Regions from separate parts of the Streptomyces sp. NPDC051320 genome, predicted to be linked through region 1. Evidence: predicted binding sites of a transcription regulator. Region 1 holds the regulator's gene; each other region holds the start of a gene.

Region 1 (3,274 bases):
TGCCGGGCCGGATGTCGACCTCCTCCAGGGCGTCCAGCGTCTCGAGCGGCACCTTGGTGCCGAGCGCGGCCGCCGTCATGGGGACGGTCACCGTGCAGTGCAGATCGTCCCCACGCCGCTGGAAGACCGCGTGCGGCAGCTCGTGGATCTCGACGTACAGGTCGCCGGCGGGACCGCCGCCGGGGCCGACCTCGCCCTCGCCCGCGAGCTGGATGCGGGTGCCGTTGTCGACGCCGGCCGGGATCTTGACCGTGAGCGTGCGGCGGGAGCGGATGCGTCCGTCGCCCGCGCACTCCGGGCACGGGGTCGGCACGACCGTGCCGAAGCCCTGGCACTGCGGGCAGGGCCGCGAGGTCATGACCTGGCCCAGGAACGACCGGGTGACCTGCGAGACCTCGCCGCGGCCGCGGCACATGTCGCAGGTCTGCGCCGATGTGCCGGGGGCCGCGCCCTCGCCGCTGCAGGTCGTGCAGACCACGGCGGTGTCGACCTGGATGTCCTTGGTCGTACCGAAGGCCGACTCGTTGAGGTCGATCTCCAGGCGGATCATCGCGTCCTGGCCGCGCCGGGTGCGCGACCTCGGCCCACGCTGCGACGCCGTACCGAAGAAGGCGTCCATGATGTCCGAGAAGTTGCCGAAGCCGCCCGCGCCGAAGCCACCGGCTCCGCCGCCGCCCGCCTGCGAGAGCGGGTCGCCGCCGAGGTCGTAGACCTGCTTCTTCTGCGGGTCGGACAACACCTCGTAGGCGGCGTTGATCTCCTTGAAGCGTTCCTGCGTCTTGGGATCAGGGTTCACGTCCGGGTGGAGCTCACGCGCCAGCCGCCGGAATGCCTTCTTGATCTCGTCCTGGGAAGCGTCGCGGCGCACGCCGAGTACGGCGTAGTAGTCCGTGGCCACTTACGACTCCGCCAGGATCTGTCCGACGTAACGTGCCACTGCGCGTACCGCTCCCATCGTTCCGGGGTAGTCCATGCGGGTCGGTCCGACCACGCCGAGTTTGGCGACTGCCTCGTCGCCCGAACCGTAGCCGACGGCGACGACCGATGTGGACGTCAGCCCCTCGTGGGCGTTCTCATGCCCGATGCTTACGGTCATGCCCGAGTCCTCCCCGAGCAGTTTGAGGAGCACGACCTGCTCCTCCAGGGCTTCCAGCACCGGCCTGATGGTCAGCGGGAAGTCATGTCCGAAGCGGGTCAGATTGGAGGTGCCGCCAATCATCAGCCGCTCCTCGGTCTCCTCCACCAGCGTTTCCAGCAGGGTCGAGAGGACCGTCGCGACGGTCCCTCTGTCCTCCTGGTCGAAGGAGTCGGGAAGATCCTGCACCAACTGCGGCACATCCGCGAAACGGCGCCCCACGACCCGGCTGTTGAGCCGGGCGCGCAGATCCGCCAGGGATGTCTCACCGAACGGTGCGGGACAGTCGATCATGCGTTGCTCGACGCGGCCGGTGTCCGTGATCAGCACCAGCATCAGCCGGGCGGGGGCCAGCGAGAGCAGCTCCACGTGCCGGACCGTGGAACGGGTCAGCGACGGATACTGCACCACGGCGACCTGCCGGGTCAGCTGTGCGAGCAGCCGCACCGTGCGGCCCACCACGTCGTCGAGGTCGACCGCACCGTCCATGAAGTTCTGGATGGCGCGCCGCTCGGGCAACGACAGGGGCTTGACGCCCGCCAGCCTGTCGACGAACAGCCGGTAGCCCTTGTCGGTCGGGATACGCCCCGCGCTGGTGTGCGGCTGGGCGATGAATCCCTCGTCCTCCAGGGCCGCCATGTCGTTGCGGACGGTGGCCGGTGAGACACCGAGCCGGTGCCGCTCGGTGAGCGCCTTGGAACCCACCGGCTCCTCGGTGCCCACATAGTCCTGGACGATGGCGCGCAACACTTCGAGTCTGCGATCACTGAGCATCCGCGCACACCTCCAGTTGTTCGATCGTCGGAACCTGCCTGGCACTCTGTGCGTTCGAGTGCCAGCGGCTACCCAGTGTACGGCGGTGAGGTTCACCCCTGGCAAGCACGGCCTGTCACGCTATCGCGCCGGTGCCGGCCATTCCCGATAGCGTCGCGGTATGGACGTCACTTGGGAAGGCTCCGGCTGGGAACACCTCGCCGCGGATGTCGGCCGGCGCCGTCTGCCCGGCTGGGACGCGACCGTCGGGCTGGTCGCGGGGCGGGAAGCGGTGCTGCTGTACGACACCGGCTCGTCGCCCCGTGAGGGCGCCGGGATCCGTGCCGGAGTGGAGGAACTTCTCGGCCGGAGAGTGACGCATATCGCGCTGAGTCACCCGCACTTCGACCATGTACTGGGCACCGCCGCCTTCCCCGGCGCCCGGGTCTACGGAGCGGTGGGCACCGACCACCTGCTCGCCCGGGACTCCCGCGGTGCGGCCGCCCTCCGCGAGGACGCGGTACGCCACGGCATCCCGCCCGCCGAGGCCGACGACGCGGTGGCCCGGCTGGTCGGGCCGCACCACCTGGTCTCCGGTGAGCTGTCGCTGGATCTGGGCGGGCGGCAGATCGTGCTGGCGAACATCGGCCCCGGTCACACCGGCCACGATCTGGTCCTGCTGGTCCCCGGCAGCCCCGACGTCGTCTTCTGCGGCGATCTGGTCGAGGAGTCCGGCGAGCCGCAGGCCGGCCCGGACGCGATGCTCCCGCAGTGGCCCGCGGCCCTGGACCGGCTGCTCGCGCTGGCCGGCGACGACGCGCTGTACGTACCCGGGCACGGGGCCGTGGTGGACGCCGCCTTCGTCCGGGCCCAGCGCGACATGCTGGCAGCCCGCTCCCGGTTGTCGTAGCGTCTGGCGAATGCGCAGCTACAGCCCCGACTTGACGCCGCCGTGGAAGAAGAAGCAGACGCCCGCCCCGGAGGTCGCGGCCGAACCCGATCTGGTCGTCGAGGAGGTCACCACCGGGTTCTGCGGTGCGGTGATCCGGTGCGAGAAGACCGCCGAGGGGCCCACCGTCACCCTCGAGGACCGCTTCGGCAAGCACCGGGTCTTCCCGATGACGCCGCGCGGCTTCCTGCTGGAGGGCCGCCCAGTCACCCTGGTCCGCCCCACGGCAGCCCCCCGGGGCCCCGCACGTACGGCGTCCGGCTCCCTCGCCGTCCCCGGCGCACGCGCCCGGGTGGCCCGGGCCGGACGGATCTACGTCGAGGGGCGGCACGACGCGGAACTGGTGGAACGGGTGTGGGGCGACGACCTGCGGGTCGAGGGGGTGGTCGTGGAGTATCTGGGCGGCATCGACGACCTCCCGTCGATCGTCGCCGAGT
Region 2 (3,274 bases), on a different contig from region 1:
ACCAGAGCGGAGCCACCACCGGAGACGATGCCCTCCTCGACCGCGGCGCGGGTCGCGGAGATGGCGTCCTCCAGACGGTGCTTCTTCTCCTTGAGCTCCACCTCGGTGGCGGCGCCGACCTTGATCACGCACACGCCGCCGGCCAGCTTCGCGAGGCGCTCCTGGAGCTTCTCGCGGTCCCAGTCGGAGTCCGTGGACTCGATCTCGGCCTTGATCTGGTTGACGCGGCCCTGGACCTCGTCGGCCTTGCCACCGCCGTCGACGATGACCGTGTCGTCCTTGGTGATCGTGACGCGGCGGGCGGAGCCCAGTACGTCCAGACCGGCCTGGTCGAGCTTGAGGCCGACCTCCTCGGCGATGACGGTGGCACCGGTGAGGGTGGCCATGTCGCCGAGCATCGCCTTGCGGCGGTCGCCGAAGCCGGGGGCCTTGACCGCGACGGCGTTGAACGTGCCGCGGATCTTGTTCACCACCAGGGTCGACAGGGCCTCGCCCTCGACGTCCTCAGCGATGATCAGCAGCGGCTTGGAGCCGCCGGCCTGGATGACCTTCTCGAGCAGCGGCAGCAGGTCCTGGATCGAAGCGATCTTGCCCTGGTGGATCAGGATGTACGGGTCGTCGAGGACGGCCTCCATACGCTCCTGGTCGGTCACCATGTACGGCGAGAGGTAACCCTTGTCGAAGGCCATGCCCTCGGTGAAGTCGAGCTCCAGGCCGAAGGTGTTGGACTCCTCGACGGTGATGACACCGTCCTTGCCGACCTTGTCCATCGCCTCGGCGATGAGCTCACCGACCTGCTTGTCCTGCGCCGAGAGCCCGGCGACGGCGGCGATGTCGGCCTTGTCGTCGATGGGGCGGGCGGTCGCGAGCAGCTCGTCGGACACGGCCTTGACCGCGGCGTCGATGCCCTTCTTCAGGGAGGCGGGCGAAGCGCCGGCAGCGACGTTGCGCAGGCCCTCGCGGACCAGCGCCTGGGCCAGCACGGTCGCGGTGGTGGTGCCGTCACCCGCGATGTCGTTGGTCTTGGTCGCCACCTCCTTCACCAGCTGGGCGCCGAGGTTCTCGTACGGGTCGTCGAGCTCGACCTCACGGGCGATCGTGACACCGTCGTTGGTGATGGTGGGGGCGCCGAACTTCTTGTCGATGACGACGTTGCGGCCCTTGGGGCCGATCGTCACCTTGACCGTGTCGGCAAGCTTGTTGACGCCGCGCTCGAGGGCGCGACGGGCGTCCTCGTCGAACTTCAGGATCTTCGCCATGGAGCTGATTCAGTCCTCTCAAAAAGCGAACTGCGCCCCCGGCGCCCGCCACTCGGTGTGCGAACACAGCAGATGCGGAGCCAGGGGCGCAGATCAGGAAACGCGCAGGTGAATTACTTCTCGATGATCGCGAGCACGTCGCGAGCCGAGAGCACGAGGTACTCCTCGCTGTTGTACTTCACCTCGGTGCCGCCGTACTTGCTGTACAGCACGACATCGCCGGTCTTGACGTCGAGCGGAAGACGCTCGCCGTTCTCGAAGCGGCCCGGGCCCACGGCCAGGACGACGCCCTCCTGGGGCTTCTCCTTGGCGGTGTCCGGAATGACCAGGCCGGAGGCCGTGGTCTGCTCGGCGTCGAGCGGCTGGACCACAATGCGGTCCTCGAGCGGCTTAATGGCAACCTTGGAGCTGGTTGTCGACACGATCCGGTCTCCCCCTTCGGAGATCTCACGGGGTGAACTTGTTTGAGGTGGCGACCGGATGAATCCGTCGTCGCGGGTGCCGGACCGGCCCGTCGCCATGTTTGGCACTCTCCCGTGGGGAGTGCCAGAACTGAGACTAGGACGGCGATTAGCACTCGGTCAAGCGGAGTGCCAACGCCGTCGGTCGGTGTCGCGGCATCAGCACCCTTGAGGCAGGGCCGCAGAACCGCTCCCTGCCTGGTTGTGTACGCCGAACCGAACGGGCTCCACCGGCGCTGAGACACTTGACGGGTGACCGACCTCGACGCCTTCTCCCTCCTGCTCACCGCCGAGGGCTCCGCCCTGCTCGACTCGTTGCGGGACTTCGACCCGGCGCGGGAACTGGCCGTCGCCACCCGGCTGCGCCGCTCGTACCCGACCGAGCTGGTCTCGGCCGCGCTCGCCCAGGCCCGGCTGCGGCAGCGGGCGGTGGCGAAGTTCGGCGCGGACGACGCGTACCGGATGTTCTTCACCCCGCACGGGGTCGAGCAGGCCACCCGGAAGTCCGTCGCCGGCCACCGGGCCGGGCGTCTCTCCGCGCTGGGCGTGCACGGCGTGGCCGATCTCTGCTGCGGCATCGGTGGGGACGCGGTCGCGATGGCCCGGGCCGGGATCTCCGTACTCGCGGTCGACCGTGATCCGCTGACGGCCGCCGTGGCACGGGCCAACGCGGAGGCACTGGACCTGGGCGAGTTGATCGAGGTCCGCTGCGCGGACGTCGCGGACATCGGCACCGGCCCGTACGACGCGGTCTTCGTCGACCCTGCCCGGCGTGGCGGACGGGGCCGGATCTTCGACCCCGAGGGGTACTCGCCGCCGCTCTCCTGGGCGGTGGGCGCCGCGCATGCGGGATCCGGGGCCATCAAGATCGCGCCGGGCATCCCGCACGAGATGATCCACCCGGCCGCCGAGGCCGAGTGGATCTCCGACGGCGGTGACGTCAAGGAGGCGGTGCTCTGGTTCGGCACCCGGCCGGGACTGCGCCGCGCCACCCTGCTGCCGTCCGGTGCGAGCCTCACCGGACGCGGCCTGCCCGATCCCGCGCCCCGCAAGGTCGGCCGGTACCTGTACGAACCGGACGGCGCCGTCATCCGGGCGCACCTGGTCGCCGAGGTCGCCGAAGAGCTCGACGGCGGGCTGATCGACGAGACGATCGCCTACATCACAGCGGACGAACTGCGCGCCACGCCGTACGCGACCGCGTACGAGATCACCGACGAACTCCCCTTCGGCCTCAAGAAGCTGAAGGCGCTGCTGCGCGAGCGGGAGGTCGGCAGCCTGACCGTCAAGAAGCGCGGTTCGGCGGTCGAGCCGGAGGAGGTGCGCCGCCGGGTGAAACCCAGGGGGCCGCACGCGGCGACGGTCTTCCTGACCCGGGTCGGGGGCGCGCCGGCCATGCTGATCGGGGCACCCGTGGCGAAACCGGCGGGTCCCGGGGCCGGTCGGCTTCTCAAGCCAGGTCGGTGAGATCGTCCGCGTACACCTGGGACAGCGGCTGTGGTCCCACGTACTGCTGGCAGTTGCAGACGCCCGGCTCGAAGCTCAGCGGCTTCT
Region 3 (3,274 bases), on a different contig from region 1:
ACCCTCGAGTTCGAGCTTCTCGAAGACCGAGGAGGCCTGGATGAGCGCCACGCCACCACCGGCGACGATGCCCTCCTCGACGGCCGCCTTCGCGTTGCGAACGGCGTCCTCGATGCGGTGCTTGCGCTCCTTGAGCTCGACCTCGGTCGCGGCGCCGGCCTTGATGACGGCCACGCCGCCGGCCAGCTTCGCGAGGCGCTCCTGGAGCTTCTCGCGGTCGTAGTCCGAGTCGGAGTTCTCGATCTCGGCACGGATCTGGTTGACGCGACCCTGAACCTGGTCGCTCTCACCGGCGCCGTCGACGATCGTGGTCTCGTCCTTGGTGATGACGACCTTGCGGGCGCGGCCGAGCAGGTCCAGACCGGCGCTCTCGAGCTTGAGGCCGACCTCCTCGGAGATGACGGTGCCGCCCGTGAGGATGGCGATGTCACCGAGCATGGCCTTGCGACGGTCACCGAAGCCCGGGGCCTTGACGGCGACGGACTTGAAGGTGCCCTTGATCTTGTTGACGACCAGGGTCGAGAGCGCCTCGCCCTCCACGTCCTCGGCGATGATCAGCAGCGGCTTGCCGGACTGCATGACCTTCTCGAGCAGCGGAATGAGGTCCTTGACGCTGCCGATCTTGGAGTTGACGATCAGGATGTACGGGTCGTCGAGCGACGACTCCATACGCTCCATGTCGGTGGCGAAGTACGCCGAGATGTAGCCCTTGTCGAAGCGCATGCCCTCGGTGAGCTCCAGCTCCAGACCGAAGGTCTGGGCCTCCTCGACCGTGATGACGCCTTCCTTGCCGACCTTGTCCATCGCCTCGGCGATGAGCTCGCCGATCTGCGTGTCGGCGGCGGAGATGGAGGCGGTCGAAGCGATCTGCTCCTTCGTCTCCACGTCCTTGGCCTGCTCGAGCAGGGCAGCGGAGACGGCCTCGACGGCCTTCTCGATGCCGCGCTTCAGGGCCATCGGGTTGGCACCGGCTGCGACGTTGCGCAGGCCCTCGCGGACCAGCGCCTGGGCGAGGACGGTCGCGGTGGTCGTACCGTCACCGGCGACGTCGTCCGTCTTCTTGGCGACTTCCTTGACCAGCTCGGCGCCGATCTTCTCGTACGGGTCCTCGAGCTCGATCTCCTTGGCGATGGAAACACCATCGTTGGTGATCGTGGGGGCGCCCCACTTCTTCTCGAGGACGACGTTGCGGCCCTTCGGGCCGAGGGTGACCTTGACGGCGTCGGCGAGCTGGTTCATCCCGCGCTCGAGACCGCGCCGTGCCTCCTCGTCGAACGCGATGATCTTGGCCATGTGAAGTGGTCCTCCCGGACAGGGTGGGATGCGTCAGACCTGGCGGCGCCCGCGACGGACGGCCTGCCTGCCTGGTGGTTCCTTGCCCCACCCGGCCTGCGGGCCTCGCCAACCCGGTCTTTCTGTCACTCTCACTGGGAGAGTGCTAATGCCAATGATTAGCACTCGGCCCCCTGGAGTGCAAGCGCCTTCGAAGAAGGCTCGATGCGGGGCGGCGGTCGGGCGACGGGGGGGGAGCAAGCGCCTCCGGCGATCCAGCGCGGGGCGGGTGCGGACGCACGAGAGGCCCGTACCCCGGTGCGGGGTACGGGCCTCTCGGCGTGAGTGCGTCGGTGGCCGATCGCGCCGAGAATCAGACGGCGAGCTTGACCATGTCCGCCTGCGGACCCTTCTGGCCCTGCGAGATCTCGAACTCCACTCGCTGACCTTCTTCAAGGGTGCGGTAACCGTCCATCTGAATCGCGCTGTAGTGGACGAAAACATCCGCACCACCGTCGACCGCGATGAAGCCGTACCCCTTCTCCGCGTTGAACCACTTGACGGTGCCCTGAGCCATGCCCAACTCCCCTATTACTGGCCCTTGCACGAGCCCGCACTTCGCGGGACCCGGGGTCAGACCTTGCGCCGGAACGCGTCGACCGCGGCTGAATGTATCTGCCCAACTGCCCTCTGCAACAGGTCAATCGGACGAAAAATCTGTGCGTGACCGAACGCCCGAACGGGCTGATTCCTGGGGGTTTCCGGGCAAGTCGGGCCGGGCAAAGGGCACTTACGCCACAAAAGGTTTCACTTTTTGTCCGCACCTTGTCGCGTTCACATATGCGCCTGGCATGAGCAGCGAAGGGGACTACCCCAACTGTACCGCGCTCAACCACACAGAATTACCCCCTCCGCTTCTGGCCCGGAGGGGGTAATCGAGGGTGCGATCGCGGCGCCGGATCAGCGCCGCGGGAGGCCGGTCAGCCGCCGGCGACGGCCGGAATGATCGAGACGCCGGCGCCGTCCGGCGTGGCGGTCTCCAGGCCCTGTTCGAAGCGCACGTCGTCGTCGTTGACGTACACGTTCACGAAGCGGCGCAGCTTGCCCTGGTCGTCCAGGACGCGGGCCGCGATGCCCGTGTGGTTCTTCTCCAGGTCGGCGATGACCTCGGCGAGGGTGCCGCCCTCGGCGACGACCTCGGCCTGGCCGCCGGTGTACGTGCGGAGGATGGTGGGGATGCGGACCTTGACGCTCATGCGGATTGCCTTCCGGGAGAACCGGCCGTCCAGGAGACCGGGGAGTGGGCGGGACGGGGGTTCAGCTGGTGGCCAGGCCGGCCTCGCGGAACGCGTCCAGGGTCGGGCGGATCGTCGCGGTGGGGCGTGAGGTCTCGGCCACCGCGTCCAGGGTCTTGAGGCCGTCACCGGTGTTCAGGACGACGGTGGACAGCGCCGGGTCGAGCAGACCGGCCTCGATCAGCTTCCTGGTCACGCCGACGGTCACCCCGCCCGCGGTCTCCGCGAAGATGCCCTCGGAGCGGGCCAGCAGCTTGATCGCGTCGACGATCTGCTCGTCGTTGACGTCCTCGACCGCGCCGCCGGTGCGCCGGGCGATGTCCAGGACGTACGGGCCGTCCGCCGGGTTGCCGATGGCGAGGGACTTGGCGATCGTGTTCGGCTTCTGCGGCCGCACGACATCGTGGCCCGCCTTGAAGGCGGTGGAGACCGGCGAGCAGCCCTCGGCCTGCGCGCCGAAGATCCGGTACGGCTTGTCCTCGACCAGGCCCAGCTTGATCAGCTCCTGGAGACCCTTGTCGATCTTCGTGAGCTGGGAGCCGGACGCGATCGGGATGACGATCTGGTCGGGCAGCTGCCAGCCGAGCTGCTCGCAGATCTCGTACGCCAGCGTCTTGGAGCCCTCGCCGTAGTACGGGCGGAGGTTGACGTTGACGAAGCCCCAGCCCTCGCCGATCGGGTCGCCGATGAGCTCGGAGCAGAAGCGG

Evidence for each region. The regulator HrcA, encoded in region 1, represses chaperone genes, less so after heat shock. The targets are predictions, from matches to a motif close to TTNGCACTCNGNNNNNCNGAGTGCNAA.
Region 2: the regulator HrcA is predicted to act here: its motif matches at 1,830-1,856, upstream of groES (co-chaperone GroES).
Region 3: the regulator HrcA is predicted to act here: its motif matches at 1,452-1,478, upstream of groL (chaperonin GroEL).

The regions. Positions count from the first base shown of each region.
Region 1 is NZ_JBFBAL010000002.1:70,364-73,637, forward strand. Features, by position in the region: gene dnaJ (molecular chaperone DnaJ) at 1-898, opposite strand, end outside; gene hrcA (heat-inducible transcriptional repressor HrcA) at 899-1,909, opposite strand; gene AB0M87_RS04230 (MBL fold metallo-hydrolase) at 2,070-2,798, shown strand; gene AB0M87_RS04235 (DUF3097 domain-containing protein) at 2,809-3,274, shown strand, end outside.
Region 2 is NZ_JBFBAL010000004.1:255,995-259,268, forward strand. Features, by position in the region: gene groL (chaperonin GroEL) at 1-1,259, opposite strand, end outside; gene groES (co-chaperone GroES) at 1,373-1,681, opposite strand; gene AB0M87_RS11460 (class I SAM-dependent methyltransferase) at 1,973-3,187, shown strand; gene AB0M87_RS11465 (hypothetical protein) at 3,171-3,274, opposite strand, start outside.
Region 3 is NZ_JBFBAL010000013.1:56,318-59,591, reverse strand. Features, by position in the region: gene groL (chaperonin GroEL) at 1-1,293, opposite strand, end outside; gene AB0M87_RS26080 (cold-shock protein) at 1,646-1,849, opposite strand; gene AB0M87_RS26075 (MoaD/ThiS family protein) at 2,253-2,528, opposite strand; gene thrC (threonine synthase) at 2,590-3,274, opposite strand, start outside.